One region of the Streptomyces sp. NPDC048506 genome, then DNA from elsewhere that is predicted to be linked to it. Evidence: riboswitches for the same ligand, from Rfam matches in the RefSeq annotation. Region 1 holds a riboswitch; each other region holds the start of a gene.
What was found. A riboswitch is a leader RNA that binds a small molecule or an ion and turns the genes downstream of it on or off. The one in region 1 is predicted to bind cobalamin.
Positions count from the first base shown of each region.

Region 2: another riboswitch for cobalamin. It lies ahead of metE (5-methyltetrahydropteroyltriglutamate--homocysteine S-methyltransferase); the one in region 1 lies ahead of AB0C96_RS21510 (HoxN/HupN/NixA family nickel/cobalt transporter).
Region 3: another riboswitch for cobalamin. It lies ahead of AB0C96_RS14545 (acyl-CoA thioesterase); the one in region 1 lies ahead of AB0C96_RS21510 (HoxN/HupN/NixA family nickel/cobalt transporter).

Region 1 is NZ_JBEZIX010000025.1:99,233-108,818, reverse strand. It holds partial or broken gene AB0C96_RS21540 (helix-turn-helix domain-containing protein) at 1-237, shown strand, start outside; gene AB0C96_RS21535 (helix-turn-helix domain-containing protein) at 260-835, opposite strand; gene AB0C96_RS21530 (cupin domain-containing protein) at 1,032-1,490, shown strand; gene AB0C96_RS21525 (nucleoside/nucleotide kinase family protein) at 1,554-2,210, shown strand; gene AB0C96_RS21520 (MarR family transcriptional regulator) at 2,267-2,977, shown strand; gene AB0C96_RS21515 (alpha/beta hydrolase) at 2,974-3,822, shown strand; cobalamin riboswitch at 3,987-4,211, shown strand; gene AB0C96_RS21510 (HoxN/HupN/NixA family nickel/cobalt transporter) at 4,239-5,417, shown strand; gene AB0C96_RS21505 (VOC family protein) at 5,430-5,930, opposite strand; gene AB0C96_RS21500 (DoxX family protein) at 6,103-6,654, opposite strand; gene AB0C96_RS21495 (hypothetical protein) at 7,311-7,865, opposite strand; gene AB0C96_RS21490 (alpha/beta hydrolase) at 7,937-9,577, opposite strand; gene AB0C96_RS21485 (hypothetical protein) at 9,581-9,586, opposite strand, start outside.
Region 2 is NZ_JBEZIX010000014.1:72,005-81,590, forward strand. It holds gene AB0C96_RS13835 (DUF6777 domain-containing protein) at 1-433, shown strand, start outside; gene AB0C96_RS13840 (Ig-like domain-containing protein) at 666-1,844, shown strand; gene AB0C96_RS13845 (aldo/keto reductase) at 1,933-2,988, opposite strand; cobalamin riboswitch at 3,130-3,317, shown strand; gene metE (5-methyltetrahydropteroyltriglutamate--homocysteine S-methyltransferase) at 3,491-5,815, shown strand; gene AB0C96_RS13855 (phosphocholine-specific phospholipase C) at 5,895-7,952, opposite strand; gene AB0C96_RS13860 (MFS transporter) at 8,186-9,481, opposite strand; gene AB0C96_RS13865 (PLP-dependent cysteine synthase family protein) at 9,478-9,586, opposite strand, start outside.
Region 3 is NZ_JBEZIX010000015.1:53,550-63,135, reverse strand. It holds gene AB0C96_RS14570 (DNA-binding domain-containing protein) at 1-455, shown strand, start outside; gene AB0C96_RS14565 (ferritin-like domain-containing protein) at 452-1,648, shown strand; gene AB0C96_RS14560 (helix-turn-helix domain-containing protein) at 1,701-2,423, opposite strand; gene AB0C96_RS14555 (PaaI family thioesterase) at 2,490-2,948, shown strand; partial or broken gene AB0C96_RS14550 (transposase) at 3,590-3,828, opposite strand; gene AB0C96_RS14545 (acyl-CoA thioesterase) at 3,985-4,365, opposite strand; cobalamin riboswitch at 4,584-4,765, opposite strand; partial or broken gene AB0C96_RS14540 (short-chain fatty acyl-CoA regulator family protein) at 4,846-5,055, opposite strand; gene AB0C96_RS14535 (MFS transporter) at 5,545-6,687, shown strand; gene AB0C96_RS14530 (sugar ABC transporter permease) at 6,684-7,778, shown strand; gene AB0C96_RS14525 (acyl-CoA dehydrogenase family protein) at 7,768-8,895, opposite strand; gene AB0C96_RS14520 (CoA transferase) at 9,163-9,586, shown strand, end outside.

The DNA.
Region 1 (9,586 bases):
GACCCAGGCCGCGAGCCCAGGCCCCGACGCCGGGCGCTCTACACCCCGACCAACAGCTCCTGGCTCAACCGCATCGAAGCCCAGTTCGCCGCCCTGCGCTACTTCGCCCTCAACGGCACCGACCACGCCAGCCACAACGAGCAGGGCAGCATGATCCGCCGCTACATCATCTGGCGGAACAAGCACGCCGCCGACGAACGGCTACGCGAGGTCGTCGTCAGGGCGACCGTTGCCTGACGCGGCACTAGGCCATACACCTCTAGGGGCGCAGCCCCGCACACGCATTGCGGACGTAGCGCCGCCAGTCACCGGCGTCGTGCCGGATGACCGCCGCCAGCCCGCACACGATCATCACCACATCACCGACCTCGACGTCCTCCCGCACCGTGCCCTCCTCCTTGGCACGGGCGAGGAGTTGACCCGCGACCGTCTCGGCCTGTGCCCGCCCCTCCCCGGTCGGCTCGGAGGAACCGAACGCCGCCTCGATCGACGCGGACAGCCCGCGTTCGGCGTCGAGCACCTCCCCGATGTGCTCGACGTAGGCGGCCAGCCCCTCGGCGGCTCCGGTGCGCGGCAGACAGTGACTGCGCCCGAACTCCACGAGCTCCGCCTGCCGTTGCTCCCCCACGGCGGCGATCAGGGCCGCCCGGCTGGGGAAGTGCCGGTAGACCGTACCGATGCCCACCCCCGCGGCCCGGGCGACCTCGGGCATCTGCGCCTCGTCGCCGCGCGCACGGAACACCTCCCGCGCGGCGTCCAGGACACGGGTCCGGTTGCGCTCGGCGTCGGCGCGCGGCCTGCGCTGGGGGGCGGGAGGGGTCGAAGAGGGTGCCACAGCGCCGATGCTACTGCTACGCTCCACAAGCGGAATCGGATTCCGATTCCGCTTGTGGATTCCGCTTGAAATTCCTTTCAGCTCCACCGGCAAGCCCTGCACCAGACCACCAAGCACTCCCGCAACACCGACAAGTCCCGCACCACCCGAGAGGTCCCGCACCATCCGAGAAGCCCGGAGAGGATCAGCGATCACCATGCCCAAGGAGCGTTTCCTCGTACTACAGCCCGGCGAACGGCGGCCGGGGCGCGTCCCCCTGGCGCCCGGCCAGGACGTCAAGGCGCGCACCACCGACACCGAAGGCCGGCTCGCCATCCTGGAGAACCGACTCGACATCGATGTCCCGCTACACGTCCACCACCACGCCGATGAATTCGTCTATGTCCTCGAAGGCGAGATGGAGGTCGACTTCGACGGCACCACCCACCGCCTGACCGCCGGCATGTGCGCCCTGCTGCCGCACGGCGTCCCGCACGCCATGCGCAACGCCTCCCAGCCGCCCGCCCGCTGCCTACAGGTCTCGTCACCCGGCGGCTGGGACGCTTTCATGGAGGACGTGTTCGAGGCCGGCCCGGTCGCGATGAAGGACGGCCACCCCGATCTCGACCACCTCAACGGGATCGGCGCGAAGTACGGCATGGAGTACTACGTCTGACCCCGGGGCCGGCACACCACCGGCCGGCCGGCTCGACCCGCGATCGGGCACGATGGACGCACCATGGATCCCCGGCACCTCCTCTCCCGCGCCCATCGGCTGGCCGCCACCGCGACCCCGACCCGGCGCCGGCTGCTCGGCATCACCGGGCCGCCCGGCGCCGGAAAGTCCACCCTCGCCGCCCACCTGGTGGCCGAGCTGGCCGGCCGGGCGACGCTCGTCCCGATGGACGGTTTCCACCTCGCAGAGGCCGAGTTGCGCCGCCTCGGCCGGGCGGACCGCAAGGGCGCGCCCGACACCTTCGATCCCGCCGGCTACGCGGCGCTACTGGCGCGCCTGCGCTCGCCGGAGCCGGACACCGCCGTCTACGCCCCGACCTTCGACCGCCGCATCGAGGAGCCGGTCGCCGGCAGCATCCCGGTGGCACCGCATGTCCCGCTCGTCGTCACCGAAGGCAACTACCTCCTCCTCGACTCGGCTCCCTGGTCACGGATCCGCGGACTGCTCGACGAGGTCTGGTACGTGGACCTGGACGCTCCCGAGCGGGTCCGCCGGCTGGTCGACCGGCATGTGCGCTTCGGACGCCCGCGTGCCGAGGCCGAGCGATTCGTCCTCACCTCGGACGAGGCCAACGCCCGCGTCGTGGCGGCCACCCGCGACCGCGCCGACCTGGTCATCACCTTCTCCCCCGAAGCGGCTCCACGTCCGACGGAAGGGTGACCACTCAGAGCGACCACCCCCTTCCCAAATGACATCAGTGATGCCATCATGACATCATGAGTGTCAACGCGGAGGATGCCGGACGGAACGGAGGGAGGGGCGCCGGAGACCCGACGCCCACCCCCACCGAAGAACACACACCCACCGAAGAACCCAGGCCGCCCGAAGAACCGAGGCCCGCCGAAGAACCCACACCTGCCGCGGAGTTGCTGTACGGCGTCATCCGCCGCCTGTGGCCACTGCACCGCACGGTCGTCCGCGCAGTGGAGCGCGAGCTCCAGGCCACCGGCATGACCGCCGGCGAACACGCCCTGCTGGATGCACTGCGTACCGAAGGCCCGCGAACGGTCCCGCAGTTGGCGCGCTCGATGGACCTCGACAGACAGCCGGTGCAGCGTTGGGTGAACCACGCCGCGGAGCTGGACCTGGTCGTCACGGCCCCGAATCCCGCCCACCGCCGCTCGCCCCTGATCGAGCTCACCGCCCAAGGCGCGGAGGCGATACGCGGCATCCAGGAGTTCGAGGTGACGGAGCTGCGGCAGCGCCTGGCAGATCTGTCCACCGAGGACGTCCGCACCGCACTGCACGTACTCGACCGACTCGGCGAGGAGTTCCGGCACCTGGCGAACGGTGCGCGCATGTCGCCAAGCGAAACCGGCACTGACCACACTCCCGACAATCGCGATAGAAAAGACAGAAACCCCACTGACACCACCGGCGCTGCTGACCCCGCTCGCGCCCCCGGCAAAGGACGGTCCGGAGAATGACCCCGCCCATCACGGCCTGGTCCGAGATCGACAACGGCATCGTGCCGATCGACGACGGCGAGCTCTTCTACGAGACGGCGGGCTCGGGCCCCGCCGTGGTCCTGCTGCACGGCGGCATGCTCGACCAGCACATGTGGGACGAGCAGTTCTCCTGGTTGGTGAACTCCGGCCTCCGCGCGATCCGCTACGACTCCCGGGGCCACGGCCTGTCCTCCACGGTGGCCGGCGACTACGCCAACCACGACGACCTGTGCACCCTGCTGGACGCGCTGGACGTCCCCCACGCCGTCCTCATCGGGCTCTCCCACGGTGCACGGGTCGCACTCGACACCGCGATAGCCCACCCCGACCGGGTAACCGCCCTCGCGCTGGCCTCCCCCGGGATCAGCGGCCGTCCCTTCACCGACCCCTTCGTCCTGGAGCACATCGGGGAGCAGGTGGCGGCGATCGGCGCCCCGGACGGCGCGGAGCGCTACGTCGAGCACTTCCTACGGATGTGGGTGGACGGCCCGCACCGCGAACCGTCCGCCGTCCACCCCGGGTTCCGCGAGCGGATGCGCGCCTCGGCCGCGGCCAACGTCGAGGTGCATGCCGATGGCGTGGGCGCCGGGATGCCCCTGGAAGTCGGCGCGGCGGACCGCCTGGGCGAGATCGGGGTACCGACGGTGGTGTTCGACGGCGACCTCGACAGCTCGGACATCTCGGCCAACGCCCATGCAATAGCGCTCACGGTCCCCGGGGCCCGAAGAGTCCGCATACCGGGCGCCGCCCACATGGTCAACCTGGAGAACACCACGCTCTTCGACCACGAACTCCACGCATTCCTCTCCTCCTTGCACTGCTGACGCCTCCTCGCACTGCTGACGTCTCCTTGCCCTACTGACGCCGTTGACCGCCCTCCTTGGCCCGCCGGTGCCCGTGGCCACCGTCCACGACCTGGCTCTCTTCCGACCGGCCCGGCCGTGCACCACGGACGAACGGCGCCCGCCCGTCCCCTCCCGGTGAGCAGTTAGAGTGACCGGGCCGTGGTGTTCGGGAAGACCGGTGACGGACCTAGTGGTCCCAGTCCGGAGCGGCCCTCGCCACTGTGATCGGGGAGTTTCCAGCCCTTTCCGTATGCGCACGGCGCGCGTACGGCGCCACTGACCGCAGCCTGCGGCCGGGAAGGCGGGGGTGGGCGCGAGCGTCAGCGAACCCGTAAGCCAGGAGACCGGCCACGGCATCTCACGAACTGATCCACGAGGTGCTGGAGCGTGACCGGATGGCCCTGTCCACCGATACCCCGAACCCGACCACCCCTGTCGCCGTCGCGTTCCGCTGGCGCCGGCAGGACACCGTCCGTACCGCGGGCCTGATGGCCGTCATAGCCGGGCTGCACGTCGTCGCCTTCGGCGTGCTGTTCCTGCTCGTGGTCCCCCACCACTACTCCGTCGGCAGCCAGGTCTTCGGCGTCGGGCTCGGCATCACCGCCTACACCCTCGGCATGCGCCACGCCTTCGACGCCGACCACATCGCCGCGATCGACAACACCACCCGCAAGCTGATGGCCGACGGCAAGCGGCCGATCTCGGTGGGCTTCTGGTTCGCGCTGGGGCATTCGAGCGTGGTGGTTGTCCTCGCCGCGCTGATCGCCGGCGGTACCCGACTGGCCGGGACGCTGATGAACAACAGCACCCGCACCCACCAGCTGCTCGGCGTCATCGGCACCACCGTATCCGGCTCGTTCCTCTATCTGATCGCCGCGCTCAACCTGGTGGCGCTCATCGGCATCCTGCGGGTCTTCCGGGCAATGCGCGCGGGCCGATACGACGAGGCCGAGCTGGAAACGCACCTGGACTCACGCGGCTTCATGAACCGCTTCCTGGGCCGCTTCACCAAGTCCATCACCCGCCCCGGCCAGATGTTCCCGCTCGGCTTCCTCTTCGGACTCGGCTTCGACACCGCCAGCGAGGTGACGCTGATGGTGATGGCCGGCAGCGGCGCCGCGGCCGGCCTGCCCTGGTACGCGGTGCTGTGCCTGCCGCTGCTGTTCGCCGCCGGAATGAGCCTGTTCGACACCCTCGACGGCACGTTCATGAACTTCGCCTACCAGTGGGCGTTCTCCAACCCGGTGCGCAAGGTCTACTACAACCTCACCATCACCGGCCTGTCGATCGCCGTCGCCTTCTTCATCGGCACGATCGAGCTGGTGACCGTCCTCCACGACAAGCTCGCCCTCAACGACCCGCTGACCGGCTGGATCTCCGGCCTCAACCTCGACAACGTCGGCTTCATCATCGTCGGCCTGTTCGTGGTGGTCTGGGCCGCGGCACTGGCGTACTGGCGGGTGGCCGGAGTCGAGCAGCGCTGGGCGGTACGGGCCGAGCGGGCGAAGCCGGCTGCACATGGTGAGCCGGTACCGCAGGAGCACCCGGCAGCTGGGGCGACGCCGGACGCCTGAGGCCGACCGACCTCAGGTGGCCGAGCCGGCCGCGGCGCCCGTCACCAGGTCCGGGCCCCAGCGCTGCAACGCCACCGCCAGATCGAGCGGTCGCAGCCGGTCCGCCTCGTCGGGCCCCGGCCAGTCCTCCCGCGGGACCCGCCACATCACCTCGAACTCATTGCCGTCCGGGTCCCTGGCGTACAGGGACTTGGACACCAGGTGATCGCTGGAGCCGACGAGAGCCCCGCGCTCGGCGAGCTGCGCCTCGGCCGCGGCGAGCTCGCCGAGCGTGCCGACCTCCCAGGCCAGGTGGTAGAGCCCGACCCGCCCGGCCTCGGGCCCAGGCGCGTGCGACCCCACCGCGAACAGCCCCAGATCGTGATCGTTGAGCGAACCAGGCGCGCTGAGGAACGCGGCCCGCCCCGGTATCTCGACGTCCACCGTGAGCCCCAGAGCCTCGGTGTAGAACGCAACGGACCGCGCCAATTCGCGGACGTACAGCACCGCATGGTTGAGCCGTCGTACGGCCATGAATCCACTCCCTTATCGACTACCGCGACACCATCCGTGGCGCCACGCTCCTGACCTGCCTGCCGCTCCCGGCCCTGTCGCTCCCCCTCGCACTCCCCAGCACTCCTGCTCCCCAGCACTCCTGCTCCCCGGCGCTCTTGCTCTCCAGCTCTCCTGCTCCCTGCCCGGGGTCTCACGTCCGGACCAGCAACACCCCGCCGGCCATCACCGCGGCAAGCAGCAACGCGGCCACGCCGTACGCCAGCCGGTGCGCACGCAGACCGGGCAGGATGCGGTCGACGGCGTAACGCCCGGGGCCGGTCAGCGCCAGGGCCGCCGCACCGGCGGCGAGCAGCAGTTCGTACTCCACGCCCTTGGGTGCGAAGAATCCGCCGCCCCACTTCACGGCGAGCGCATTGATCATCGTGCCGACGACCGCCGCAGCGGCGAGCGGCGTCAGCAGCCCGACCACGAGCCCGAGCCCGCCGAGCGCCTCGCTCACACCGGCGACGACGGCCATGGCGCGGCCCGACGGGTACCCGCTCATCGTGAAGAACTGCCCGGTCCCGTCCAGCCCCGGCCCGCCGAACCAGCCGAACAGCTTCTGGGCGCCATGGGCCGCCATGGTCAGCCCGAGCACGAGCCGCAGCAGGAGCAGCCCGGTGTCATATCCGTGCAGAGCAGGCACAGGGCGCACCGAACCGCCGCCGCGCACGGACTCAAGGGTGCCGAGAGAGGACGTCATCAAGGACCTTTCCTGCCATCACTGACCAGCCGCCGCACCAGAACCGGCACACCGCCCGCCCCCGCCGAACCATTTACTTGAAGATTTACTTGAAACTTCAAGTCCGCGTTCCGACCATACACGCCACCTCCACCCCGAACAACAGCCCACCGACACCCCCGAACCCGACCCTCCCCCGCACACCAGTGACCCCCGGCCTGAACGAGCCGGAGGCCACTGACCTGACAATCCACCGCCAAGAACACCCAAGAATGCCCAAGAATGCCCACCCAACGAATGCGGACATCCAACCCCATAAGCCCCGAAAAAATCGAGCGCGGAAAGTTGCGCCACTTCACCCACGAGCACCGAACACTCCTGCCGGCGCCGACGCCACGAGCAGCCGTCACGGACAACCGTCATGGGCAGCCGTCACCAACTGCCGGGGCAAAAGCCTGGGACAGAGGCCAGGTACGAAAAACGGGGTACAGAAAACCGAAGACCCCAACCATGATTGATTCCGAAAAGCCCGCGCGGACCAGGGGAAACTACGCTCGGTAGTTCTCGCTGGTCCGCAGGGTTTTCCCGGTGTGCAGTGCCCTGGATGTGCCCGCCGAAGGCGCACTGCAGGAACCAGTCGGCGGGGCACCAACCGGGCCGGGCTGTCCGGGGATCGATCAGCCGAAGGGGTTGTCGGGGAAGCGGGTGGTGGAGGTTATGGGCCCTGCGGCGAGCGAGGGGGCTGCCGGGGCGATCGGGTTGGATTTCTGTGCGGGGACCGGGGCCGACACCTGTTCCTGCTTCACGCCGGGCGGCAGAAAGCAGGGAGTTTCCACGGAGAAGACAAGCGCGTTGCCGCGCCCGAAAGTTTCCACCGAGACAAAGAAGTTATCGCTGCCACCTTTGGCGTCCATGAGTGCCTGCGACGGCTCCTCACGGTAGCCACTGACCTTGTAGCCCTCGGCTTCGAGCTTCTTGCGCATGGGGCGCAGGGCCTTGCCATGCTCGTCCCCGTGGAGCTTGGCACGCACTGCGTAGGACAGGTCGAAACGGCCGTCATTGGCATGCTCGTGGTTTTCACCAAAACATTCGAAGAATTCCTTACTCACCGTTTTACCGTCGACCTGGAGGCCGTACTGACTGGCCAGTGAGGCGATCAGTTCGCGGGCCGAGCGTTCGGCTCCCTCTCTGCTCTTGACGGGTAGCGGATCGTTTTTCCCGGAGTCGGTCATACATCCTCCAGATGCGAGCAAGGCAACGAGTGTGAGCACGCTGATACGGACGGGGCGCCGGGTGCTGCCGGTCACCATTTCGGCCCCGTGGTCCCGGGTGGGTTGGGCTGCGGGTGCACGTGATACTCCCCCCTTGTAGGAGGCACTCCGGCGATGATGCGGCCCTGGTTGGCGAGGCTGTCACTGCGCTTGTCCCAATAGCCGCCGTGCCCCGAGGTGTCCACGTCGAAGACCTTGCCTCCGAACTCCTGGTCTGCGGGATTCTCTCCCAGGGTCTTGTCCGAGGCGACGGTGGAGACCATGTCGTCCGGTGCCCAGCCAGCCCAAACATGGTCCGGGTCCATCTGCAGGTCCTTGGCGTGGTCCACTGTCATTCCCGGGCTGCCAACCACAACGACATCGTCGGCATCGATGCCGTTGCCATGGGATGCGGCGTCGCCCACCACCGTCGAGCCGTAGCTGTGTCCCAGCACGGTCATATGGGCACGCTCGCCGGTGTGTGATTCGCGCAAGCCATGCGTGAAGCTCCTCAGGTCGCCAGCACCAGCGTCGGCACGCCCGGTCGTGGTCATGCTGCCGTCGACCTCGGGGGCGTCGTATCCGAGCCACGACACCACCGCGGTGCTCTCGCCACCCTTGTCCTGGGACGCCTTCTGCCGCCGGCCTACCCGCTCGATCTGCTCATCAACGTTCGTCAAGTCGTTGTCAGTGCCGGGTACTTGCACTGCAACGTTCCGCGCGGTGTCCGGATTTCCCTGGGACACCACGGCGCGCCCGTCGCGGGCCTTCGTGTCGATCCCCAGCACGTACAGCTGCTTGTTCTCGTCCTTACTGCCATCGGCCTTGTCGAGCGCGGTCTGCAGTTTCTGCAGGCCCTCGTACTGCCGCTGGTCGCGGATGCCCAACTCGCCGTTTTCCTTCTTCATCTCGTACTCCGCGAGCTGGAAATCCACCACCTTGCGGTTCGCCTCGTCACGGTCGGCGCTGGGTATACCGTCAAGCCAGCCGATCTTCTCGGGGTAGGCGTCGAGATATGACTGCCGCTCCTGTTCGGTGAGGCCCGACCACCACTTGGCGTTCTCCTTCGGGTCCTTCTTCGAAGGGATGGAATCCTCACTGAGGTGGGAGAACTCCGCGACCTTGCGGGCTCCTTCTTCGGCCTTCGACGCGCCGTAGTCCTTGTCGAGGTTGAAGGCGTCGATCTGCTGAAGGAGCTGCGTCCCGTCCCAGTCAGCGCTACTAGCGTCCCGAATGGTGTACTCGATGTCGTTCTTGTAGCCCTCCAGCTTGGCGACGCGCAGCTGATGCTCTTCCTGCTCGTCGGCGTCGGCGTTGCCGGGGGGACAGGCCCGGCCGTCCGTCACGTTGCCGTGGTCGTCGACGATGTACCCATCGAGTTCCGCGGTGCGCACACACCGGCGCAAGTCCTCCTGGGCTTCCTTCATCTTGGTGTGAACGGTGTCCAAGATGGTGGCGATGGAGGTGACGTCGGACTGCGCGGTGCCGAGCTGGCTCTCGCTCGTCTCCATCTTCATGAAGGCGTAGCGGGAGTCCACCCCCTGCCACCCACTCGCGTGCAGTGGTCCGGTCACCTTGTGCCGGTGCCGGACCTGAGCCTCCTCCAGCGCCTTGGCCAGCTTCTGCCAAGACCCGACTGCAGCTTCCAAATCCGAGAAATCCTGCTTGAGAAGTTCCTTGAAGTTCTCAGCCACCGGTCACCG
Region 2 (9,586 bases), on a different contig from region 1:
GACCGGTGCGTGGTTCAAGCGGCCCAAGGGCGACACCGGCCCGACCCACGACCAGCCGACGGCCCCACCGGCCGACACCCCCAGCGGCCCCCCGTCGTCCCAGCCCCCGCCCTACGGATCGACGCCACCGGGCGAGACCCCCACCGGGCCCTCCGGCACCTCGCCCTCCGGGCCGGGCACGTCCGAGACGGCCGGCACCACCGGCTCCGGGACCCCGCCGGAGACCACCGGGGGCACCAGCACCACCGGTGGGCCGACCGAGACCACCGGGGGCACCACTCCCGGCGGCGAGTCCAGCACCGGCGGCGGCACCTCGACGGGCGGCTCGACCGGCGGCGGGACCACGACGGGCGGCGAGTCCGCCGCCACCGGCGGAACCTCGACCGGCGGTGGCACGACGACCGGCGGCGGGACATCGGCCCCCGGCTACTGACGCGGGGACCGGAGGCCGGGAGACGGCGCGAGGAAACCGGCGGAAGGACCGGAACCTCGCGCTCCACCGGCGTCGATATCGAACTGTGTCCTGAATATCCGGTGCATCGGACAACCATCGCAGCGAACATCCCCTCTCCCTGTGCGGCGGGGGCATTGGCGACCTTTGACGGTTACGCCCTCACTGGGCCCGACCCCGCCACTGCCAGCCGTTCTGCTTTGGAGGGACTCCCGTGCACGCCGCACTCCGACGCCACCCCGCCCGGTTCATACCCGCCCTGATAGCGGCCGCCGGACTGATGACCGCGTGCGACGGCGGCACCGACGCGGCGAAGGAGGACGCGCCGGCGGCGAAGGTGACCGTCACCCCGTCCGCGGGCAGCAAGTCCGTCAAGCTCGGCTCGGAGATATCCGTACGGGCCTCCGGCGGCAAGCTCACCGCGGTCGAGGTCAAGGACGACAAGGGCGCCAAGGTCGCCGGGCGGCTGGCCGGCGGCGGCGCCTCATGGACCTCTGACGGCAAGGTCCGGCCGCAGACCACCTACACCGTGAAGACCACCGCGAAGTCGACGCAGGGCAAGGAGTCCTCCGCCACCTCGACGTTCACCACGGAGCAGGCCGACAAGGTCAACAAGCTCACCAACACCCCGGGCGGCGGCCAGACCGTCGGCACCGGCATGCCGATATCGATCCTCTTCGACCACCCGATAGCCAAGGACCGGCGCGCCGAGATCGAGAAGGCACTGAAGGTCACCTCCCAGCCGAAGGTCGAGGGCTCCTGGGGCTGGGTCAAGGACTGGTCCGGCAAGGACCGGATCGACTGGCGGCCCAAGGACTACTGGCCGGCCGGCACCAAGGTCTCGGTGAACGGCGCGCTGGGCGGTATCAACTCCGGGACGGCCGGCGGCTGGTTCGCCCGGGACTACACCTTCGGCTTCACCGTCGGCGCCGACCGCAAGGCCGTCATCGACGTCCCCTCGCACACCCTGACCATGTACGAGAACGGCAAGAACGTCGGCAGCATCACCGGCTCCGCGGGCTCCCCGCAGGACCCGACCCGCGGTGGGGTGCACACCGTGCGCAGCAAGAACGCGGCGGAGACGATGGACTCCGCCACCATCGGCCACGGCGACGAGTGGATGCTGGACTCGCAGTGGGTCACCCACCTCACCGCCTCCGGGACCTTCCTGCACTCCGCCCCGTGGAACAAGTCGCTCGGCGTGGTCAACAACAGCCACGGCTGCTTCGGCATGACCACCTCGGACGCCAAGAAGGTCTACGACTTCCTGACGATCGGCTCCACGGTCGAGGTGAAGGGCACCACCAACCCCAACAAGACCGACGTCGGCAACGGCCTGGAGGTCTGGCAGGAGACCTGGCAGCAGTGGCAGCAGCGCAGCGCCCTGAAGTAGGCCCCCGACCGGGGAGTTGAGCGCACGCCGCCGCCCGGCATCCGGGCGGCGGCGTTCGACGCTCCGGCTCCCGGCGGGCTGCGCCGGGTCAGCGGACCTCGTGCACCGTGCGGCGGTAGGTGGAGCGCTTGTCCTCGATGTCGGCCCAGCGGTCGCCGTAGACGTTCTCGGTGATGCCGGGCTGCCGCAGGAAGTCGTGCGGGAAGCCCAGCGGCACCGCGCTCGCCGCGTCCAGCCGTGCCAGCGCCGCCCCGTCCAGCTCGACGTCGAGGCCGGCGAGGTTGTCGGCGAGCTGGCTCTCCTTGGTGGCGCCGATGATCGGGATGACGTTGCCGGGCCGGCTGCGCAGCCACGCCAGCGCCACCTGCGCGGGGCTCCAGCCGCCCTGCTCGGCGATCTCCAGTACCGCGGTGAGGGTCTCGTCCTCGTTGTGGTCCCCTGTGTGGCTGCCGGTGACGTCCAGCCGGCCGGTCTCGCCGCGGCGGTACTTGCCGGTGAGCTTGCCGGCCGCCAGCGGCGCCCACGCCAGTACGGCCAGGTCGAAGGCGCGGGCCTGCGGCAGCAACTCCCGCTCCGGTGTCCGCTCCAGCAGGTTGTAGCGCAGCTGCGAGCCGGCGAACGCGCTCCAGCCGCGCAGCTCGGCGAGGGTGTTGGCCTGCGCGATCTCCCAGGCCGGCCAGTCGGAGACGCCCAGGTGGAGCACCTTGCCCGAGCGCACCAGGTCGTCGAGCGCCCGCATCAGCTCGTCGACCGGGGTGAAGTTGTCCCGGGCGTGCACCCACAGCACGTCGAGGTGGTCGGTGCGCAGCCGGTCCAGGCTCGCCTCCACCGACCGGACCAGGTTCTTGCGGTGGTTGCCCGCCGCGTTCACATCGCCCTTACGGGTCGCGCAGGTGTACTTGCTGGCCAGCACGAAGCTGTCCCGGCGGCCTTCGAGCAGCTCCCCGAGCAACTGCTCGGCGGCGCCGTCGGTGTAGTTGTTGGCGGTGTCGAGGAAGTTGCCGCCGGCGTCGGCGTAGGCGTCCAGGATCCGGCTGCTGGTGTGCTTGGCCGCGCCCCATCCCCACTCCTCGCCGAAGGTCATGGTCCCCAGGCTCAGCTCGCTGACCCGCAGGCCGGTCTTGCCGAACAGTGTGTAGCGCACGGTGTTCCCTTCGCTCGGTAGGTGATCACCACGCTAGGAGTTGAAGCGCTCTCCAACGCGAGGCGTGCCCGGCGCGGGTGACCGGATCACCGGGGAGGGCCTACAGGGGTCGGGAGGGCATCGCCTAGGCTGGCCCTTGCGTCTGGTTCGCCCTGCCCGCCAGGCAGGTGCGTCGTAAGAGGGAACCCGGTGGAAATCCGGGACTGCCCCGCAGCGGTGAGTGGGAACGACCGCCGTCACACGCACTGGGCCCGTCCGGGCCTGGGAAGCGACGGCCAGTAGGTATCCGCCCTTGGCGGACGTGCCCGCGAGTCCGAAGACCTGCCAGTGCCCCCGCACGACCGGTGTGCGGGGTGATCTCGGTGACCTTCGAGGGCGGGTCGGCGGACACACCAGGCGGCACGGGCGGCGGCAGCGCACCCGCGACCCGCCCGGTGGGCCACCCCTTCGCGCCCTCCCCCGTCCCGGGGTCCACAGAGGCACGCTCGCGAAGGAGAGTTCCGTGACCAGCACGTCCACAGCCGCGGCAGTACGGGCCACCGTGCACGGCTACCCCCGGCAGGGGCAGCACCGCGAACTGAAGAAGGCCATCGAGGGGTACTGGAAGGGCCGCGTCGACGCGGACGCCCTGAGGGCCACCGCCGCCGGGCTGCGCCGCACGGCCTGGCAGCAGCTCACCGCGGCCGGTATCGACGAGGTGCCGACCGGCGACTTCTCGTACTACGACCACGTCCTGGACACCAGCGTGATGGTCGGCGCGATCCCGGCCCGGCACCGTGCCGCGGTGGCCGCCGATCCCCTGGACGGCTACTTCGCCATGGCCCGCGGCACCCAGGACCTGGCGCCGCTGGAGATGACCAAGTGGTTCGACACCAACTACCACTATCTCGTACCGGAGTTGGGGCCGGAGGCGGTCTTCGTCGCGGACTCCGCCAAGCAGGTCGGCGAACTGACCGAGGCCCTCGCACTCGGCCTCGCCGCCCGCCCGGTCCTGGTCGGGCCGGTCAGCTACCTGCTGCTGGCCAAGCCCGCGCCCGGTGTCGCCGCCGGGTTCGAACCGCTGACGCTGCTCGACCGGCTGCTGCCCGTCTACGCCGAGGTGCTCGCCGACCTCCGGGCGGCCGGCGCCGAGTGGGTGCAGCTCGACGAGCCCGCTCTCGTCCAGGACCGCAACCCCGCCGAACTGGCCGCCGCCGCCCGCGCCTACCACCACCTGGGCACCCTCACCGACCGCCCGAAGCTGCTGGTCGCCTCGTACTTCGACCGGCTGGGCGAGGCGCTGCCGGTACTGGCCAAGGCGCCCGTCGACGGCCTGGCGCTGGACTTCACCGAATCCGCGGCGGCCAACCTGGACGATCTGGCGGCGGTCGGCGGGCTCCCCGGCAAGCGCCTGGTCGCCGGCGTGGTCAACGGCCGCAACGTCTGGCTCAACGACTTCGAGAAGTCCCTGACCACCTTGGGCACCCTGCTCGGCCTCGCCGACCGGGTCGACGTCGCGTCCTCCTGCTCGCTGCTGCACGTCCCGCTCGACGCCACCGCCGAGCGGGAGATCGACCCGCAGATCGCCCGCTGGCTGGCCTTCGCCCGTCAGAAGACCACGGAGATCGTCACCCTGGCCCGCGGCCTGCTCCGGGGCACCGACACCATCGCGGCCGAACTGGCCGCCAATCGCGCCGCGCTGGCCTCCCGGGCCGGCTCGGCACTCACCCACGACCCGGCGGTGCGCGCCCGCGCCGCGGCCGTCACCGAGGCCGACGGTCGCCGGACCCTGCCGTACGCCGAGCGGGCCGCCGCCCAACGCGCCCGGCTGGGACTGCCGTTGCTGCCGACCACCACCATCGGCTCGTTCCCGCAGACCGCCGAGCTGCGCACCGCCCGCGCCGAGCTGCGGGCCGGCCGGATCGACACCGCCGGGTACGAGGAGCGGATCGCGGCCGAGATCCGCGAGGTGCTCACCTTCCAGGAGAAGGCCGGCCTGGACGTGCTGGTGCACGGCGAGCCGGAACGCAACGACATGGTCCAGTACTTCGCCGAACAGCTCACCGGCTACCTGGCCACCCAGCACGGCTGGGTCCAGTCGTACGGCACCCGTTACGTCCGGCCGCCGGTCCTCGCCGGGGACGTCGCCCGCCCCGGGCCGATGACGGTGCGTTGGACGGCCTACGCCCAGTCGCTCACCGACCGGCCGGTCAAGGGCATGCTGACCGGTCCGGTCACCATGCTGGCCTGGTCCTTCGTCCGCGACGACCAGCCGCTCGGCGACACCGCCCGCCAGGTGGCGCTGGCCCTGCGCGACGAGGTCGACGACCTCGAAGCGGCGGGCAGTTCGGTCATCCAGGTGGACGAGCCGGCGCTGCGCGAGACGCTGCCGCTGCGCGCCGCCGACCGCGCGGGGTACCTCGCCTGGGCCACCGAGGCCTTCCGCCTCACCACCGGCGGCGTCCGCCCGGACACCCAGATCCACACCCACATGTGCTACGCGGAGTTCGGCGACATCGTCCGGGCCATCGACGACCTGGACGCCGATGTGATCAGCCTGGAGGCGGCCCGCTCCCATATGCAGGTCGCCGACGAGCTGGCCGCGGCCGACTACCCCCGCGAGGTGGGGCCCGGCGTCTACGACATCCACTCCCCGCGGGTACCGAGCGCCGCGGAGGCAACGGGCCTGTTGCGCAAGGGACTTGAGGCGATCCCCGCCGAGCGCCTGTGGGTCAACCCGGACTGCGGGCTGAAGACCCGTGGCTGGCCCGAGGTCCGCGCGGCGCTGGAGAACCTGGTCGCGGCGGCGCGGGAGGTCCGCGCCGGCCTGCCGGACGCGGCCTCCTGACGCCACGGGGCGCCCGCCGGATCGGCGGGCGCCCCGTTCCCCGCGGTGCGGGGGAGCGCGCGAACCTCGTCGCCGGCGGTCAGCCGGTGATGAGTGCCGGGTCGCTCACGCCCGCCTGGCCGTTCTCGACGTGGCCGGCGAACCGGCGCAGGAAGGTCTTGTCGGTGTCGGAGGTGACCGACAGGTCGTACCAGCGCTTGCTGGCCCGCAGGTCGACCGTGTGCTCCACGGTGGCGCCCGCCTTCACCTTGAAGGTCTCCGCGGCGCCGCCGTACGCGTTCGTCACGGTGAGGTTGGCGGCGGCGCTGCCCGCGTTCTTCAGGGTCAGCTTGATGTTGCCGCTGGCCTTGTCGTGGCGGGCGGTCACCTCGGGGCCGGCGGTCTTGCCGGGGCCCTTGAAGACGCGCAGGAAGCCGTTCGGACCGAACACCGACAGGTCGTGGGCGCCCTTGGAGTACGCCGAGTTCCAGGTGTCGGAGATCTTCTTGCCGGCCTCGGTGGTGTAGGTCCAGGGGCCGTCGGTGCGGTTGCCGGAGCGGACGTGGAAGCAGACGCCCGCCGCGTCGCCGCCGCTGAAGGTGAGGGTGAACGTGCCGGCCGCCGGGTCCGCGGAGCCGTCGACCAGCGGCGCGTACGGCAGCGGGCGCGTGCGGCGGGAGCCGGACTCCTGCTTGGGCAGGGCCGGGTTGGCGGGGGCGTGCGGGACGTAGTCGGGGTGGCGCTCGTGGTCCGGCGGCTGGTAGCCGGCGGTGTCCGGCAGGGCCGCCGGGCCGGTGTCCTTGCCGCCGAAGTCGAAGGCGGCGGTGAGGTCGCCCGAGACGGTGCGCCGCCACGGCGAGATGTTCGGCTCCTTGACCCCGTGGCGCTTCTCCATGAACTGGATGATCGACGTGTGGTCGAGGACCTCGGAGCACACGTACCCGCCGGTGCTCCACGGCGAGACCACGATCATCGGCACGCGCATGCCCATGCCGTAGTGGCCGGCGGCGTAGCTGGCGTTGCCGGGGAAGTAGTCCAGGCTCGTGTCGACGGTCGACTTGCCCTGGTCGGCGGAGGACGGGACGTACGGCGGCACGATGTGGTCGAAGTAACCGTCGTTCTCGTCGTAGGTGATGAACAGGGCGGTCTTGCTCCACACCTCGGGGTTGGACGTCAGCGCGTCCAGCACCTGCGATATGTACCAGGCGCCGTAGTTCACCGGCCAGTTGGGGTGCTCGCTGAACGCCTCGGGCGCGGCGATCCAGGAGACCTGCGGGAGCTTGCCGGCCTTCACATCGGCCTTGAGCACGTCGAAGTAGCCGTCGCCGGCCTTGGCATTGGTGCCGGTGCGGGCCTTGTCGTAGAGCGGGTCGCCGGGCTTGGCGTTGCGGTACTGGTTGAAGAAGAGCAGGGAGTTGTCGCCGTAGTTGCCCCGGTAGGCGTCGTCGATCCAGCCCCACTGGCCGTTCGCGTCCAGGCCGTCGCCGATGTCCTGGTAGACCTTCCAGGACACCCCGGCCTGCTCCAGGCGCTCGGCGTACGTGGTCCAGTCGTACCCCGCCTCCTGGTTGCCGAGGACCGGACCGCCGCCCTTGCCGTCGTTGCCGACGTGCCCGGACAGCATGTAGTAGCGGTTGGGGTCGGTCGCCCCGATGAACGAACAGTGGTAGTCGTCGCAGATGGTGAACGCATCGGCGAGGGCGTAGTGGAACGGGATGTCCTTGCGGGTCAGATACGCCATGGTGCGCTCCGACTTGGCCGGCACCCACTGGTCGTACTTGCCGTTGTTGAACGCCTTGTGGCCGCCCGCCCAGTCGTGGTCGAGGCCGGCGATGAACTGCATGCCGAGGTCCTCGGCGTCCGGGTGGAAGGGCAGCACCTCCTTGCCGCCGTCGGGCTGGTTCCACACCGGCTTGCCGTTCGGCAGCGTCACCGGGCGCGGGTCGCCGAAGCCGCGGACGCCCTTCATCGTGCCGAAGTAGTGATCGAAGGAACGGTTCTCCTGCATGAGGACGACGATGTGCTCCACGTCCTTGATGGAGCCGGTGCGCCGCTTGGCGGGGATGGCCGCGGCACGGGCGATGCTGCTCGACAGGGCGGAGACGCCCGCGGTGGCGCCGGCGATCTGGAGGAAACGCCGCCGATTGAGTTCAGGCATGAGTCTGTGAACCTCTTCGGGTGTGGGGAAGTTCGCGGTGTTGGGGACGGTGCTGTGCAGTTGTGCTGGGAGCTGTGGGGACACAGCAGTCAGCAGAGTGTTCCAAGAGGAACGAGTGTCTGGGAAGTGGGGGTGTCCCAGGTGTGACAGTTCGCCGTACGCGCGGCGAACTCCCCGGCCAGGAGTGGCCGCCCCGCCCCGCCGGGGCAGGGCGGGGCGGCCACCCATTTTCCTCAGCCCGGCACCGCGGCCAGCCCACCGGCCCGGGTCAGCCGCCCCGTCCGGTGCAGCCCGTACAGGGCCGCGCTGCACGCCAGGCCGAGGGCCGGCAGGGCGAGCCAGGGCAGGGCGGGCAGACCGGCGGCCCGGGAGGCGTCCAGTGCGCCACCGGTCAACAGGTTGCCGAGCGTGATGCCGACCCCGCAGATGGTGTTGTAGAGCCCGTAGTGCGTGGCGACCAGGCGGTCACCGGAGAGCCGGACGATGGTGTCCATCTCGAACGGGTAGGTGATCATCGTGCCGACGGCCAGCAGCAGCGCGCACAGCGCGGGCGGGACGGCCGCCAGCGCCCAGCGCCCGGGACCGCCGGCCGGAACCGGCAGCGCACTGGCCACCAGCAGCGGCAGGAACGCCAGGCCCATCGTGAACAGGCCCCAGGCGAGCGCCCGTCCGGCCGGCATCCGGGCCTTGCACCAGCGGGTCACCCGGGTCTGCCCCAGGATCGTGCTCAGCCCGGACACCGCGAACAGCGCCGCCACCGCGGCCGTGCCGAACCGTCCCTCGCCGCCCAGTCGCCGCACCTCCAACGGCAGCGCCAGATAGACCTGGAAGGACAGCACGTAGGAGCCGATCATGGCGCCGGAGAACAGCAGGAACGGCCGGTTGGCCAGCACCCCGCGCCACTGGGACAGCACACCGGTCCGCCGGCCGGCACCGTCCGCCCGCGGGGCCCCGTCCTCCCAGGCCGGCAGCGCACGGATCTGCACGACGCTCAGCAGCGCGAAGATGCCCGCCGAGACCAGGCAGGTGACCCGGAAGTCCACTCCGGTCAGCACCATGCCCACCAGCGGGCCGAGCAGGATCCCCGCCTGGTAGAAGACGTTGAACAGCGCGAACGCCTCCAGCCTGCGCTCTCCCGCCGCGGCCGCCAGGTACGCCCGGACCGCCGGGTTGAACAGCGCCCCGGCCAGGCCTGTCGCCGCGGACGCCGCCAGCAGCGCGGGCAGCGAGTCCACCAGTGCCAGCGTGCCGAAGCCGGCCGTACGCAGCACACAGCCGGCCACGATCAGCGGCTTGTAACCGAACCGGTCGGCCAGCGTGCCGCCGACCAGGAACATCCCCTGCTGGCTGAAGTTGCGCACGCCCAGCACCAGGCCGACCAGCCAGCCGGCCAGGCCCAGGGTGCCCGACAGATGGGCGGCCAGATACGGCATCAGCATGTAGAAGCCCAGGTTGATGGTGAACTGATTGACCATCAACAACTGGACGCTGCGCTCGTAGGAGCGCACCTGTGTGAGGACGCCTTTCACCGGGCCGCCTCCTGCGGGCGGCCGGTGGTGGCCCGGACCGCATCGCCGGGACGCCCGGAACCGGTCACCGCGGCCGCCCCCGGCAGGCTCAGCGGATCGACGACG
Region 3 (9,586 bases), on a different contig from region 1:
ACCTGGACGCGCACCCCTCCCGCTCCCCCACCCTGGCCGGGCTCAGCACCGGTTTCGCCGGCCACCTGGCCCGTACGCGGCCGGACTCCGGGCCCGGCGCGGAGCGCGAGGCGTGGATCGACCTGCTGATCGACCTGATCCGCTTCGAGCGGGCCTGCACCGAGGTCCTGGACGCGCCCGGCACCGAGGACGGCACGACCCCGTCGCCGCCCCTGCGGCTGCTGCGGGTCTGCGCGCCCGTCCACGCGTACCTGGCCGCGGTGCACCGGGGCGAGGAACCGGATCCGCCCGCACAGCGAACCGTCCATCTCGCCGTGACCCGACGGCACTTCACGGTCGTCACCCGGGAGCTGAGCCCGGGGGCGTACGCGCGACTGCACGTCTCTTCTTCGCATCCCCCAACTTCCCCACCGGCATCGGCATCGGCATCGGCATCGGAGGATGATTCACCGTGACCACGAAGGAATCGGTTGCGGTCGGGGACACGAGTTTCCGGCTCTACGACCCGAAGGTCATCCCCACCTACCCGGGCGTGATGCTCAAACGCGAGCCCGAGCTGCCCATGCGGCTGCGGAAGCTCTCCACCGACCAGGTCAGGAACACGTTCATGCAGATCGAGCTGCCGGCCACCCCTCCGGGGGCCGCTCTCGGCGAGATCGAGCCGTACCACTCCCTCGGCGAGTTCTACGCGCGCATCGAACGGGGCATCCACAACCTCAGCTCGACCATCGACTGGGCCAGGGCGAAGAAGGACCTGTGGAAGTTCCAGTACCACCGGGCCTACTGGAACCAGAACGGCGGCTCCGACCAGCCGCGGCTCATCGTGGACGAGGCGTCCGCGATCCAGGCGATGCAGATCATCGTCGAGCAGGGCGAGGGAGCTCCCGAGGACAAGGGCCTGCTCCCCGACCCGATCGTGCGCACGGACGACCACCCGCCGCAGGACATCGGCAAGTGGCAGGCGTCCCACTACACCAAGTTCTCCGACATCGCGAAGGGCCTCGACGGCATCGGTGTCGTCTGTGACGACACCGGCAAGCAGAAGTACACGATCGACGACGCCGAAGTCATCTGGCCGGTGCTCGACGACCCGGACCTGAAGACCGTCAAGGCGGACCAGAACGTCAAGGACCTGATGGAGTTCTCCAACGCCGTCTACTGCTACGTCCTGGCGCTTCTGGACGCCATCTACCAGACGCCCATGCAGGTGCACGACCCCGCACAGGACAAGGACCTGTTCACGCAGAGCGACCGGTACGCCTACGAACGCAGCTTCATAGCTGTGATGCAGGGGTTGCTGTACCCGGTCTGCGAGCTCCTGGTGCGGACACCGCTCGTCAAGGGGCAGCCGTCCGTCAACGCCGGACCGCCCTTCCAGTACTACGCGTTCAAGACCAAGCAGCCGAAGGCCGAACTCGCCGCACTCTGCGAGAAGCTGCTCCCGAGCTATGCCGCACTGGGCGGTGACGACGGAGTCCAGCGGCAGATCTCGCTGCTGCCGGACTCCAGCTTCCCTGACGGCCCTGATCACGCGGACGGCGCCCGCCGGCCATACGGAGGGCGCCGTCGCGTCGGTGGGCAGCGCCCCGTACCCGTCCTTGAGGGCACGGTCGACCGCATCAACACCCACTTGGCCCCCAGGCAATGAACTGACCGGTCCGCAAAGGGGATTCAGCCGCAAACGCGGCCGCCGGGTTCGCTCACCCGCCGTCCTCCACCGCGGTGTTCAGCTGCTGTCCGGCGATGGGAGCACGACCGCGGTGTGGGACCGTGGCAGGCGTGGCGCGGAGCAGGTAGCCGGAGAACCAGGTGGGGAAGGCCCGTCGCAGCGTGCTCGGTCCGGTCAAGGTGACGGCTCCTGAGCGCAGGAGCGGGGCCCATGGTGTCTCACCGAGCCAGTAGCGGGTCAGTGCCTCCAGGTCGGCGTCTACTCGCAAGGCCACCTCGAAGCCGCCGTCGTCAGTGCACAGGTCGACCTGCGGCCGGGCGATGTGCAGGAAGTACGGCCCGCCCTCGGTTCCGCGGAAGCGCAGTTCGACGATGGTCCGCCGCTCCGGCAGGTGCTCGGTCACGGTACGGCGGCGGATGTCCCACACCAGGACATCGGGGTCGAGGTGTTCGGGCCGCAGGCCGCGCCGGTCCCAGTGCATGGCCCAGCCGCCCAGTTCCCGCACCACCGGCGCCAGATTCTCGCCCGCCTCGGTGAGCCGGTAGCCGCCGTCCTCCCGTGACACGATCCCGGCCTTCTCCAGGGTCTTCAGGCGCGTCGAGAGCATGGTCCGTGAGATGCGCGGCAGACCCCGGCGGATGTCGTTGAAATGCCGCTCGCCCAGCAGCAGCTCCCGTACGACCAGCAGCGTCCACCGCTCACCCAGGACTTCCAGCGCGCGGGCGACCGCGCAGAACTGCCCGTATCCACTCATGCAGCCCACGGTAGCGGTCCAGAATCCGTACTTGTCTTGGCGTGGAAGCGATCTAGCGTTACTGCCATGAGCAGCGAAAACACCGAAACCACCGCTCCTTCCGGCCTGGACTTCCTGCGTTCGATCATCGAGGGCCGTACGCCGCAGGCACCCATCTCGCACACGCTCGGCTTCACGCTCGTCGACGCCGAGCCCGGCCGGGCGGTCTTCGAGGGCGGAACCGGCGAGCACCTGTACAACCCGATGGGCACCGTGCACGGCGGCTACCTGACCACCCTGCTGGACTCGGCGCTCGGCTCCGCGGTCTTCAGCCGCCTGCCCGCCGGTACGGGCTACACGACCGCACAGCTCAACGTGCATCTCATCCGGCCGGTGACCGCGCGGACCGGAAAGCTCCGGGCGACCGGCACCGCCGTCCACGTCGGGCGCACGCTCGGCACCGCCGAGGCTCAGGTGGTCGGCGTCGACGACGGGAAGGTGTACGCACACGCCACCACCACGTGCGCGATCTTCCCCGTCCAGTGAGAGCGGCTCCACGAGTGATGGCCCTGAGACGGCCCGATCCGTCGCCGCCCAGCGCCACATGCCCCGGTCCGCTGTGATCGCCGCCCGGCTGCTCGACCACCGGCCAGCCGGCCAAGGCACTGTCAAAGACGTGCACCACGTGAGCGTGGCCACGATGGGAGAATCTGGGGAGAATCGGCTGTGTAAGACGGCATGAACCTGAAAGACCGTGAAAGGTGGATATCCGCCGGCCAGGCAGGTTCTGATCCGCATCGGCGCAGGTCAGCCTTGACGTGGGCGATCGGTCGGATCGTGGCTCAGTCGGGTTGGGCTGCTTTCACCGGCTCCCCGCTGTTCCCCGCTCGATCTGGTGCGCTTGTGGTGCGGGGGTGAGGGGGTGAGCGGAACAGGGCCGAGGGCTGCCGCGTTCGCAGGGTGGGTTGTCAGTGGCCCTGGCTAGCATCTTGGATGCGCGGTCGACTTCCGGGGTGTCCAGCTCTGTAGAGCAGCTTCATCCCCGATTCTGTCTGGGGGCGGCCCGGGGCCGACCCGGGACCTAACCGACGGTCGGGCTTCGTCGATGGCCAAGAGCGAGACCTGTCAGCGCCGGCCGCGCACCAATCAGTGCTGTACGTCGACCGCTGGTGTACGACTTCCAAGCGTGCACCTGCCCGGACAGACGCGACCAGGTGAGGCGCGTTCACCGCCCGCCACCGCCGCTGGGCGGACTCCACCAGCTTGAAGACCATGGCCAGGGCGGCGGTGCGGGAGCCGGCCCCGCGGGTGACGTTGGTCCGCGACCGCACGGTGGAGATGGGGAATCAATGGGGTTCGTGGTGCGCAAATGGATCCAGTGCTCGGCGGGGAAGCCGAGGAAGGCCAACAGCTACTCCTCGTCGTCGTTCGACGGACTGGTGGCAAGGCACGCACATCCTGAGGCGCCACTGCAGGTCGAGTACCAGCTCACCGCTTTGGCCCGGACCCTGCTGGCACTCTGGTGGCACGGGTGGTTCTGTTCACGAGCTTCTCGCGAACAGAACCACCCGTGCGCACGTCGCTAGGCGAGTTGGCCTCCACGCGCGTTCGTCCCGCCGTCGTCAAGAGCGGGAACCGGGCGGGGCGTGCCTTCGGCGTCGATCGCGACGAAGGTGAGTCGGCCGGTGGCCACTTCGGCGACGGGGCCGGCGGCGTTCCAGCGCTCGGCCGTCACACGGACCACCACCGTCATCGATGTCCGGCCGGCGCGTTCGAGTTCGGCGTGCACGCTGAGCAGATCGCCGGCGCGCACGGGGGCGAGAAAGGTCATCCGGTCGACAGAGACGGTCACGGCCGGGCCATCGGCGTGGCGCCCGGCGGCGGCAGCGGCTGCGTCATCGATGAGCTTCATCACGACGCCACCGTGGATGGTGCCGTAGAGGTTGGTGTCGTGCTCGCTCATGATGTGCGCGAGTGTGACCCGGGAATCAGCCGGTGTTTTCTTGGCAGCGGAATGCAGGGTGACGGTTCGGTCGGCCACGTCAACTCTCCTTCGCGAGTCGCGGCAAGCAGGCCCGGGGCGCGAAGGAAGCGGTGACGGAGGGGCACACCGTGTGCCCGGATCCGCCGGCCTCCGTCGAGCCGCCGAGATCACCGCACGCCCCGTGGCGTACGGGCAGCGGCAGGTATTCGGACTCGCGGGCACGCCTCCCGCACGTACGAGTCGTACGTACCAGGCATCTACTGGCCGTCGCTTCCCGGGCCCGAATGCGGGCCCAGTGCGTATGACGGCGGTCGTTCCCGCTCACCGCTGCGGGGCAGTCCCGGACTCTCACCGGGTTCCCTCTTACGACACGCCCGCCTGGCTGACGGGGCGAACCAGCTGCCACGCCAGGGTAACCGCAACGGGAGCCGGCCCTACTTCCTGTGCTCCGCGGCGCCGTCACGCCGGGCGGTCCGCCACCGGATACGGCACGAACGTGCCGCTGTTCTGGTCGATCTTCAGAGGGCGACCGAGGGCCGGTGCAGCGCGCTGGGAGCCGTCGAAGCGTTCGCAGACGTGGCAGCCCATGCCGATGGGTGTGGCGGCGGAGGGACCGTCGAGGTCGAGGCCGTCGGAGCAGACGACGCGTGAGGCGTGGCGGATCTCGCAGCGGTGGGAGGTGCGTATGAAGTGCTCGACGGCGTCGGAGTCGCCGCCGAAGCCACCGCGAGCGTCCACCCTGGCAGCGCAGGACCGGACATCACGGCATGCCCTGTCGCGGACAACACGACGCAGACCGCGGCGAACACCGCGGCCCGGATATATCGCAGCGCAGCGGTGACAGGCATGGCACCGACATCATGACAAGGCGCCCCACCGGTTTCGGACAGGGGGTGGCCGAATGCCGACCATGGCCTGCGTAAAGCGTCACCTTCAGCCGCCGGCGGTGCTGACAAGAACGACCAGCCTGCGGTCGGCCGGCGACCGGGAACTGGCGACCCGGCCCATACGACTGACTGGGGCGGGCCCCATGGAGGGGTCGCGGGCCGGCGTCTCGGGAGGGCTGCTGCGGTGCGAGTGAAGCGAGGGGCGGAGACAGAAGCGGAGGCCGGCGGACCCGACGGCGACATAACAGGGTCGCGAGGGCCGGGCCCGGCTGTGACCGTCCTGCTGACGAGCGCGATGGCCTTCTCGATGATGCAGCTCTTCCTGATCGGGGCGCTCGGGCCGCGACTGATCGGCGAGCTGGGCATCTCGCGGACGGTGCTGGGGCTGACGACCACGGCCGGGTTCGGTGCGGCGGCTCTGCTGTCGCCGGTGGCGGGGCGGTTGGTTGACCGGGTCGGGCCGCGGCGCTGTCTGGTGGTGCTGTTGCTGCTCGCCGGGGTCTCGTTGACGTTGATCGGGGCCGCTCCGGGGGCGGGGATGCTGCTGGCCGCGGTGGCGCTCGGTGGTCTGCCGCAGGCCCTGGCCAATCCGGCGACCAACAAGGTGATCCTGGCCGTCGTTCCGGCCGAGCGGCGGGGTGGGGTCACCGGGCTCAAGCAGTCCGGAGTGCAGTTCGGCGCCTTCGTGGCGGGGCTGCCGCTGTCACTGCTGGCCGTGGGCGTGGGCTGGCGCGGTGCGGTGTGGACGGCGGCGGGCACGGCGGCATTGGCCGCGGGGTGGGCCGCTCTCGCACTGCCGCCCGACGCGCCGGCGACGGCTCCCGGCCAGCGCCCACCGTCCTCCTCGCGAGGTGTGACGAAACGGCTGGCGGTCTTCTCCTTGTTGCTCGGCTGCGGTATCGCCTCGGTCAATACGTACCTGGCGTTGTTCGGTTCGCAGCGGCTGGGCCTCTCCCCCACCACGGCCGCCGCACTCGTAGCCGTTCTCGGCGTCGCCGGCATAGGCGGGCGCGTGGGGTGGTCGCGTGCGGCGGGGCGGCCGGGGCGGGCCGAGGCGATGCCCGCGCTGCTGGCGGCCGGGGCGGTGGGCGCGGCGCTGCTCCTCGCCGCCGCGGTCCTGGCGCATCCGCTGGTGTGGGTGGCCGCGATCACCCTCGGATCGTTCGCGGTGTCGGCAAATGCGGTGTCCATGGTGCTGGTGATGCAACGGGCGGCTCCGGGGCGTGCCGGGCAGGATTCGGCGCTGGTCTCGGCGGGCTTCTTCGCCGGGTTCGCGGTGGGCCCGCCGTTGTTCGGTGCGTTGGTGTCGGCCTCCGGCTACGTACCGGGATGGCTCCTGGTGGCCGCCGAGTTCGTGGCGGCGGCGATGGTCGCCGTACCGCTGATGTCGCGCCGCCGCGGGGAGCCGGGATGAGCGTAATGAACACGCCGTCAGGAGAGGCGAGTTGGGCCGACCGGGCGCTGGCGTCCCTGTTGGCGCGGGTCTCGGTGACGGCGGACGAGGTCGGTCCGCGCTTCCCCCTGTACGCGGACCCGGACACCGGGTCCTGGACCACCACCGCTCGGGGTTCGTGGACCGGCGGCTTCTGGGCCGGACTGTTGTGGCTGCGTGCGCTGTCCTCGGGCGACCCGGACCACCGGAAGGCCGCGGCCGACTGCACGCAGCGGTTGCGGTACTGGGTCGAGCAGGACACGGCCACGCGCGGCCTGGTGTTCTGGTACGGCACCGCTTTGGCCGCCGGGCCAGGTGGCCACGAGGCGGCGGGCGAGCTGAGGGACGAGGCGGCGCGGGCCTGTCTGGCCGCGTACGACGCGGAGTTGGGGCTGGTGCCATGGGGCGATGCCTTCGGCGGGCCGCGGTTGCTGGCACGCGCGGACGGGGTGCCGGGGTTGGTACCTCTGCTGGCGCACGCGCCGGGCAGCGGGCCGGCCGCCGCGTACGGCCACCTCATCCGGCACCTCGAACTCTGCCTGTCCGAGGAGCCGCCACGGCCGGCATGGCAGGCCCGGCCGCCCGCCGCATGGACGGCGTACCCCGAGCCCGCGCCCGGCTGGAGCCGCACGGCGGCGTGGCTGTTGCTGGCGGTCGCCGACGCGCTGCACTGGCTCGGGGACGAGGACACCGGTCTGCGGAAGGCCGCAGCACACCTTGCCGCACTGCGCCTCGCGCCGGATGCGAGGCTGATCCCGCCGGCGCAGGACGCACATCCGCACGGCCCGGTCGATGCATCGGCCGCAGCGATCGAGGTGGTGGCGGCGTTGAAGCTGGCCGCGTTCGCGCGGGCCACGGGCGACGAGCCGGAGGGCGATCGGCTGGCGACCCGAGGGCGGCTGGTCCTGCGCCGCCTGACGGAAGCACACCTGTCCCCGACGGGAGTATTGCAGGACGGCTGCTACGACGCCGAGCGCGGCCTCGCCACCCGCCACGAGCTGGTCTGGGGAGACTTCTTCCTGGCGTGGGGGTTGGCGCTCCTCACCGGGCTGACGCAGCCGTTCACGATGTGACGTCGTACGCACGCAGGACCCGACGCGCCACCGCGGCGATGTGCAGCTCATCCGGGCCGTCGAGCAACCGCGCCGCGCGCCCCGTCCGGAAGAGCGCCGGCAGCGCGGTGTCCGGCCCGAGTCCGGCCGCGCCGTGCACCTGGATCGCGGCGTCGGCGACGTGTTGCAGCATCCGGGCCGCCGCGACCTTGGCGAGCCCGGTCTCCACCCTGGCGTCCTCGCCCGCGTCCAGACGGGCCACCGCCTCGTACACCAGCGGCCTGGTTGTACGTATGGCGAGCAAGGCGTCGAAGACCAGCTGCTGGACGAGCTGCCGGTCGGCCAGCGGGCCTGCGCTCTGGGCCCGCGAGCGTGCCCGTACGCACATCAAGTCGAAGGCGCGCTCGGCCTGTCCGAGCCAGCGCAGACAGCGCAGGATGCGGCCCAGACGCAGCCGTTCACCGGCGATGCGCAGCGCCGTGCCGCGCTCGCCGACCAGGTGATCCGCGGGCACGGTGACGCCGTCCAGCTCGATCTCCCACTGACCGCCCACCCCCAGAACCGGCAGTTCGCGCACCACCCGGAATCCCGGCGCGGACGTGGGGACCAGGAGCAGTGACAGGTCCGACGGGTCGTCTCCGGTCCGCGCCATGACAGTCACCAGGTCGGCTTCGCCCGCGCCCGTGATGAACCACTTGCGGCCGTGCACGGTCCACGTCCCCTCGGCTCCGGGCTCGGCGCGCGTCGACGTCAGGGTGGGGTCGGTGCCTGGTGTGTCGGGCTCGGTCATCGCGTAGCAGATGCGCAGCTCGCCCGCGGCGATGCGTCGCAGACAGCGCTCCTGGACGGGCGCGGTGGCGTGGCGGGCGAGCATCGACACGTCCAGCAGGGGCGCGGAGCCGAGGGCGGCGGGACCGTGGTCGCTGGCCCCTTCGGCCTCGGCCAGATGCGCGTACCGGGAGAGCGGCAGCCCCTGACCGCCCAGCTCAACGGGCAGCGGAAGCGCCCACAGCCCTGCGTCCTTCGCCTCCTTCTGGAGCCGACACAGCTCGGCGCGTGCGGCCGGTCCGCCCGCGTCGAGTACCGGCTCGGCAGGCATCACCCGCTCCCCTACCAACACCGCGACGCGCTCGCGCAACTCTGCGACGTCGGGCGGACAGCCCGGCAGTCCGAACCCGCCGCGGCCGAAGGCCGGCGCTGCACTCGGGATGCCCTGCACGCGCTCCAAGGGGGCCACCGCTTTCCTCCACATCCACCGGGAACTCGGTGAACCGACAGTCCGACTTGCTGGTGTGGAGTTGGTCGGCCCCGGTCGTCGTCCGGTTCCCGTACGTCCAGGTCCGTAGAAGACACCCAGGTCCGTACACGACACGCGGCGCGCGACCGGCCGCCGGAGAGGAATGCCGTGGGTCACACCACTGTCATCGGTACGCACCGGCCTCTGGAGGAGGTGACGGTAGAGGTCGCCGGCCCTGCCGCACTTACCGCGCCGACCCTTGCCCACCTGCGCTCGCTCGGCGCGAGGGCGACGGAGAGCTCGGTAACGTCGACGGGTCCCGCCCGTTTCGCCGCGGCGGGAAACGGGCCGGGCGAGGTCACCGCACACGCCGCCTGGGCGGATGTCCTGCCGGAGGCGGACGGCGCCGACGAGGCGACCGTCCAGGCGGCCGGCGGAGTGATGCATGTGCACGGCAGGCGCGACGGCGGGCCCCGGGGCCTCGCCGTCGATTACGCCGCCACCTGTGCGTCGGTCCTCACCGTGCAGGGGCTGCTCGCCGCGCTTCTCGGCCGGGCACGTGGTGGGGGTGAGGCCACAGAGATCACCACCG